DNA from 2 places in the Haloleucobacter albus genome. Region 1 is predicted to be linked to the other one. Evidence: predicted binding sites of a transcription regulator. Region 1 holds the regulator's gene; the other holds the start of a gene.
What was found. The regulator PhoB, encoded in region 1, activates phosphate uptake and scavenging genes when phosphate is short. The targets are predictions, from matches to a motif close to TGTCATNNANCTGTCAT.
Positions count from the first base shown of each region.

Region 2: a site for PhoB is predicted at 2,008-2,024, ahead of ACT6QH_RS07185 (NAD-glutamate dehydrogenase). Genes of this name have one in related genera too.

Region 1 is NZ_JBQWAS010000021.1:111,481-114,894, reverse strand. It holds gene pstB (phosphate ABC transporter ATP-binding protein PstB) at 1-721, shown strand, start outside; gene phoU (phosphate signaling complex protein PhoU) at 741-1,457, shown strand; gene phoB (phosphate regulon transcriptional regulator PhoB) at 1,644-2,342, shown strand; gene ACT6QH_RS04990 (DMT family transporter) at 2,400-3,269, opposite strand.
Region 2 is NZ_JBQWAS010000023.1:141,577-144,990, forward strand. It holds gene ACT6QH_RS07185 (NAD-glutamate dehydrogenase) at 1-1,941, opposite strand, end outside; gene ACT6QH_RS07190 (FAD-dependent oxidoreductase) at 2,530-3,414, shown strand, end outside.

The DNA of each region.
Region 1 (3,414 bases):
CTATTACGGGCAGAACCACGCCCTGAAGAACATCAATTTCGATATTCCGGAAAAGCGCGTGACGGCCATGATCGGCCCGTCGGGCTGTGGCAAGTCCACTCTGCTGCGCGTCTTCAACCGCATGTATGACCTGTATCCCGGTCAGCGCGCCGAGGGCCAGGTGATGTTTGACGGCGTGAATATCGTCGGCAAGGAGCTGGATTCCACCGTGGTGCGCTCGCGCATCGGCATGGTGTTCCAGAAGCCCACGCCCTTCCCCATGTCCATCTATGACAATATCGCCTTCGGCGTGCGCCTGCATGAGAAGCTCTCCAAGGCGCAGATGGATGAGCGTGTGGAATGGTGCCTGCGCAAGGCTGCCATCTGGGACGAGACGAAGGATCGCCTCAACACTTCGGCGCTCGGCATGTCCGGCGGTCAGCAGCAGCGTCTGTGCATTGCCCGCACCATTGCGGTGCGCCCGGAAGTGATCCTTCTGGACGAGCCGACCTCCGCGCTTGACCCGATCTCCACCTCGAAGATCGAAGACCTGATCGATGAGCTGAAGCGTGACTTCACCATCGTCATCGTGACCCATAATATGCAGCAGGCCGCGCGCTGTGCTGATAACACCGCCTTCTTCTATCTGGGTGAACTGATCGAAGTGGCGCCTTCGGATGTGATCTTCACGAACCCGAAGGAAATCAAGACGCGCGACTACATCACCGGCCGCTTTGGCTGAGGAGGGAAGGACCGTGGGGATGCCCGATCATATTGTGACCTCGTTCGATGTAGAGCTGAAGGAAATCAGCCGCGCCGTCGTCGAGATGGGCGGCAAGTCGGAGCGGCTGGTGGCCGATTCCGTCAATTCGCTGATCAAGCGCGATGTGACTCTGGCACAGAAGGTCGTGCTGCTTGATGATAGCATTGACCAGATGCAGCGCGATATTGAGGAGAAATCTGTCCTCATTATCGCGAAGCGTCAGCCGGTGGCGGGGGATCTGCGTGAGATCGTGGCTGCCATCCGCATCGCCAATGACATCGAGCGTATTGGCGATCTGGCGAAAAACATTTCCAAGCGTGTGATCGCTATTGAGGGTGAGTATCACCCCCAGAAGCTGGTGCGCGGTGTTGAGCATATCTCAGACCTGGTTCTGGAGCAGCTCAAGGAAGTGTTGGATGCCTATGCGGGGCGCAATGCGGCCAAGGCTGTTGAGGTGTGGGGGCGCGATAGTGATATCGACACCATGTATACCTCACTGTTCCGCGAGCTTCTGACCTATATGATGGAAGATCCGCGTAACATCTCTGTTTGCACGCATCTTCTGTTTTCTGCCAAGAATATTGAACGTATGGGCGACCATGCCACCAATATTGCAGAGATCATCTATTATATGGTCACGGGGCAGGTGCTGCCGGAAAATCGGCCAAAGGCGGATGCTTCCAGCGATACCACGGTGGCTTTTCCCGGAGATTGAGCCTTTCGGGAAAGGGTGCTGTTCCCTTCCGGCCCTGGTCGGAAGGGAAGGGCCTGCCACCTCACGGTAGGCCTTCATATTCTCGGGCGAAACCGGGTGGGCGCTTTTGTGCCCGCCGGGCGCACGGCTTGCAGGCGCAGAGTATTCTGGCCGGTGCCGTTCGCTTTATACAGACAGGTGTGAACAGTGCCGGCGCGTATTCTGATCGTCGAGGACGAGGAGCCCCTCACCCTGCTGCTCCGCTACAATCTGGAAGCGGAAGGCTATAGCGTCGAAAGCGTGGATCGAGGAGACGAAGCGGAAACGCGTTTGCGTGAAAGCGTGCCGGATCTGGTTGTGCTGGATTGGATGCTGCCCGGCCTCTCTGGCATTGAATTATGCCGCCGCCTGCGCAGCCGACCCGAGACGCAGCGTCTGCCTGTCATCATGCTCACGGCACGAGGCGAGGAAACCGAGCGGGTGCGCGGACTTTCCACCGGGGCCGATGATTATGTGGTGAAGCCCTTCTCTGTGCCGGAACTGGTGGCTCGCGTGCGCGCCCTTCTGCGTCGGGCCAAGCCGGAGCATGTTGCCACGCTGTTGCAAGCCGGCGATATCGAGCTGGATCGGGAAACCCATCGTGTTCATCGCGCCGGACGGGAAATCCATCTGGGCCCCACAGAATTCCGGTTGCTGGAATTTCTGATGCAGAGCCCTGGTCGGGTCTTCTCACGCGAGCAACTGCTGGATGGCGTGTGGGGACAGGATGTCTATATCGACGAGCGCACGGTGGATGTGCATGTCGGGCGTTTGCGCAAGGCGATCAATCGTGGTCGACAGTTGGACCCCATCCGTACGGTACGTGGGGCGGGTTACAGCTTCAACGAGATGTTCGCGCGCGGCTGAAGACTGCGGAATAGTGGTGTCGGGGCGGATTTTCTATCACATCGCCCCTCCGTTCTTTCATGCAGGTGAAGAGTGGGAAGGTGCGCTGTAAGTGCGCTGGTTGAGCCAGATGCTGCCCAGAACCAGCCCGGCACCAAGAAGTTGCCATGCGGTGAGGCTCTGTCCCAGAAAGACCCAGCCCAGAAGAACGGCGGTCAGTGGGCTGAGAAAGCCGAGAGATGAGACGACAGGCGCTTCCAGCCGGGCGAGCCCCCGAAACCAGAGCAGGCATGAAAGCGCAGCGCCGGCAAGGCTGAGCCAGCTGATGGCAGCAATGTTCACCCAGGTGAACTCGGGGCGATGGGGTTCAAAGGCAATGGCAAGGGGGATCAGTAGCAGTCCTCCTGCGCTGAGTTGCCAAGCCGTGTAGCTCAGTGACGAGGCCGGAGGCTGCCATCGGCGGGTGAGCACGATGCCCGTCGCCATGGAAGCGGCACTGCCGAGGGCTGCTGCAATGCCCAGCGGGTCCAGTTGTGTTACGGGCGTCAGTACCAGCATGGCTACGCCAGAAATGCCAGCGAAAACGGCCAGTACGGAAAGTGGCCGGATGGGCGCACCAAGCAGCAGATACGCCAGCAGAATGACGATTGGCGGCTGAAAATTGCCGAGCGTTGCCGCCACGCCACCGGGCAGCCGATAGGCAGAGATGAAGAGTAGGGCCCAGAACAGGGAGAAGTTCAGCCCGCCAAGCAGGAAAGCGCGCAACCACCAGATGCCTGATGGCAGTTGGCGGCTCAGCAGTAGCAGGAGCAGCCCTGCTGGCAGCGCCCGCAGAACCGTGATGGTGAGCGGGTAGCCTTCTGGCAAAAACTGTGTGGTGACAATGTAACTGCTGCCCCAGATGATGGGGGCCATGGCGGTGAGCAGCAGGTTTGTCAGGCGGGGCATGGCGTGGTTCCGGGAGGCTGGCGCTGAGCGGTGGAACTGAACAGTGTTGGGAGCGTGGCAGGGGGGCGAATCGGCCGCTGCGACTGCTCGCACCTGATGCGAGACAAGCCTTTATACTCTTTGGCTTATGACCGTCTCTGTAATG
Region 2 (3,414 bases), on a different contig from region 1:
GATGGAGCCGCCATCGGCGCGTTCCAGCGTCATGTCATGGAGCCAGCAGCGCTCCTCATTTGCGGGGGTGATGCGGAAGGTGCGCTCATTGATGGCCCGCAGCCCCATATTTTCCAGCATGGGCACGCGGGTGGACAGCGGCAGCGGTTCGCCATGGGAGAGCAGGCGCAGGGAGATGCGGGTCTCCGGGTCGTTGTCTCTGCGATAGAAGGCAATGGCGATGGGGCGCCCCGGATTCAGGCGCTCCAGCTGCTCAATATCTGCAAGCGCGGTTTCCACGTCGAATGTGCTGATATAGCCCGCGCCAAAGGCATTGGCATAGCGCTGTTGCAGCGCGGTCATGCGGTCCTTGTTGAGGACGGGGTTGGAGATGATGGCCTGGCTGAGCCGGTCGCTCCAGGAGAAGGTGGCGTCGGCGATATCGGCTTCAAGCGTGGCGCGGTCCACATCTGGAATGCTGCCGGCATTGCGGCCGATGATGACATGCACGCGGGTAAGCGGCACCCCGGCCAGATAGGATTCAGCAAAGGAGGTGACGCGGCCGCCAAACGCCTTGGACAGAATCTCGCCGATGCGGGACCGCACCGCGATATCGAAGCGGTCATGCGGCACATAGACCAGCGCTGAAACGAAGCGATCAAACCTGTCCTGCCGCAGCAGCAGACGTACGCGCGGACGATCATAAAGGGAGAGAATTTCGCGCGAATGAGTCAGCAGGGTTTCGCTGTCGATCTGGAAGAGGTCATCGCGTGGATAGGTTTCCAGCGCGGTTGCCAAAGCGCGGGCAGAATGGCTGTCCGGTTCCAGTCCGGCGGCCTTCATCACGGCGTCGGCCTTCAGGCGCAGATAGGGAATTTGCCACACGGAATGGGTGTAGGCGCTGGCGGTGAGCAGGCCGATGACATGGATTTCGCCGGTGAGGCGGCCTGCCTTGTCATGGGTTTTGATGCCCACATAATCCATGGTGCCGCGCCGGTGCACGCGGGAGCGCAGGCTGGCCTTGGTGAAGAGCAGGGGCTGGGGCGAGGCCAGAAAGGCGCGGATTTCCGGCGTGGTCACCACCGGAATATCCCCCAGGCGCAGTTCGTGCACGGAGGGGTCGCGCAGCACGCCCAGGCCGGTTGTCGGCAGCTCCAGCAGGCCGCCATCATTGTCGATCTCGTAATGACGCAGGCCGAGAAAGATGAAATTGTCCTGAGCCAGCCAGGAAAGCAGATCGGCCGCCTCGCGGGCCTCGGCGGGCTCCACGCCCTTTTCGCCGGCACGGTAGCGCTGGGCCAGTTCCTGAACCTGCTCATGCATGGCCCGGAAATCTTCATTGGCGGCGCGAACATCTGTCAGGGTCTCTGCAATCTCGGCCTTGAGCTGTGCGCCTTCGGCGGCGGAGATGGCCGGAATGTGCAGATGAATGAGACTTTCGCGCCGGCCTGAGGGTTCCTGATTGGCGCGGGGCGGTTCCTTCACATTCAGAACCTGGCCCTGTGCGTTGCGTTCCACATGCAGGATGGGATGGGCCGCGAGTTTCAGCTCGATGCCACGCGCGGCGATAGCCGCGACCACGGAATCGAACAGAAAGGCCATGTCATCATTCACGGCCTCAATGACGGTGATGGTGCCGCTGATATCCGATGAGGGGTCGGGTTGGGGGGTGTGCAGGCGGATATCAATGCTGCCGGGCCGATGGGTTGTGACATGCTGCCAGGCCGAGCGGATCATGGCGGCAAGCATGGGGACGGAAAGGGGCAGCAGATCTTCCGGCGCCATGGCCGCAAGGAAGGTGTGGGTGAAGGTGTTGGGCACCGGCTTGTGCGCCGGCGCGATGCCGCCCACGGAGCGGGCCTCGCCGACGGCGGCTTCCTGTGCCAGCAGGGCGCGGACTTCGCTGATGCGCGTTGCGATGCTCTGGCTCGTATCGACTTCAGGAAAACCGTGAATGGTCATGGCCCTTGTCCCCCAAATTTCGCGCGTGCGCTTCTCAGCTGTGTTGCCTGCCTGTGCCGCTATCCTGCCACGGCCTCATGACAGGGCTGTATGGCGGGTGCAGGCAGGACATGACGGGCTGTCACGACATAAAAATGACGCGGAGCGCCTCTCTGCTTCAAGATGAAGTGGAATAAATTGGAAGAAAAGGACAAAATAGAGGCCGCTTGCGAAAATCGTGCGCCTTGTGTCAGGCATATCTGCGGCATTGTAAGTGCAATAAGGTGATGTGTGCGCTGCAATATGGCGCGCCTATGGTGTGCGATGCAGTATTGCGCCTCTTTTGCGATGGGGATTTTTGTAAAATAAGTGCGGAATATTGTGCATTTTGCGCTGTATCCCGTCTCTTTCTGGTGTGAGAACAGCCCTTGCCGCCTGTATTGCGCAGCTGGGTTTGACGTGGGATTGAGGGCGGATGTGTGGCGTGGGCTTGCAGCGGACATCCTCCTGGCAAAGGATGTTCACAGCTTGTGCAGTTGCGAAAAATATTTCACGCGGCGGGGGTATGGATGAGCCTCGAACTGTCGGGCTGCGAAGGGGAGAGGCATAATGACGGAAGATGTTCGGAAAACGGCCGCTGATGGTTCCGCCCCGGAACAGCCTTCCCGAGTGAAGCCGGCTGGCGCTGCGCCGGATATGCCTGAGCATGATGTCCCTTCTCTGGAGGCTGGGCTGCCGGAAACCTTTCTGCCGGCTTCCGCCTTCTCCGGGCAGGAGGCCGACAAGCATGATGCGTCCCTGACGCCAGAGGAGGACGTCGCCGATCTGCCTGTGCCCCGTGCGGACAGACATGCCGATTTCGTGCTGCTGGGCGGCGGCATGGCGAGCGCCGCCGCCGCCGCCACCTTGCGCAGCGAGGGCGCGGAAGGGTCCATTCTGCTGATTTCTGCGGAAATGGTGCCGCCCTATCACCATCCCGCACTCTCGAAGCGTGTGCTGTTGGGGGAGAAGCCTTCCGGGCAGGTCTTCATTCATCCGGAAACATTTTACGAAGAGCAGCGGATTGATCTGGCCCTCGGCACCCGCGTGGTGACGGTGAACAGCCGGGCGAAGATCATCACCACTGCGGCCGGCGGCACCATCAGCTATGGCCAGTTGATGATCGCGACTGGCGGCACCCCCAAGCCATTGCGGGTGCCAGGTGCCCATTTGCCCGGCGTTTTCACCCTGCGCGACATGAATGACGCCAGTTCCATCCGCGCTGCCATGGGGCCGGCGCGCCACGCGGTGGTGCTGGGTGGCAGTTTTCTGGGTATGGAAATTGCCATGGCGTTGCTGGAGGCGGGGCTTCAGGTCACCATCATTGAACAGGGGCCGGTGCTGCTGCGTCATCTGGAGGCGGAGCGGCTCTCCACATATTTCCGTGCCTATGCCGAATCGCGTGGGGCGCGGGTGCTGCTGAATGAAACCGTGCGCGAGGTGCATGGAACGGCC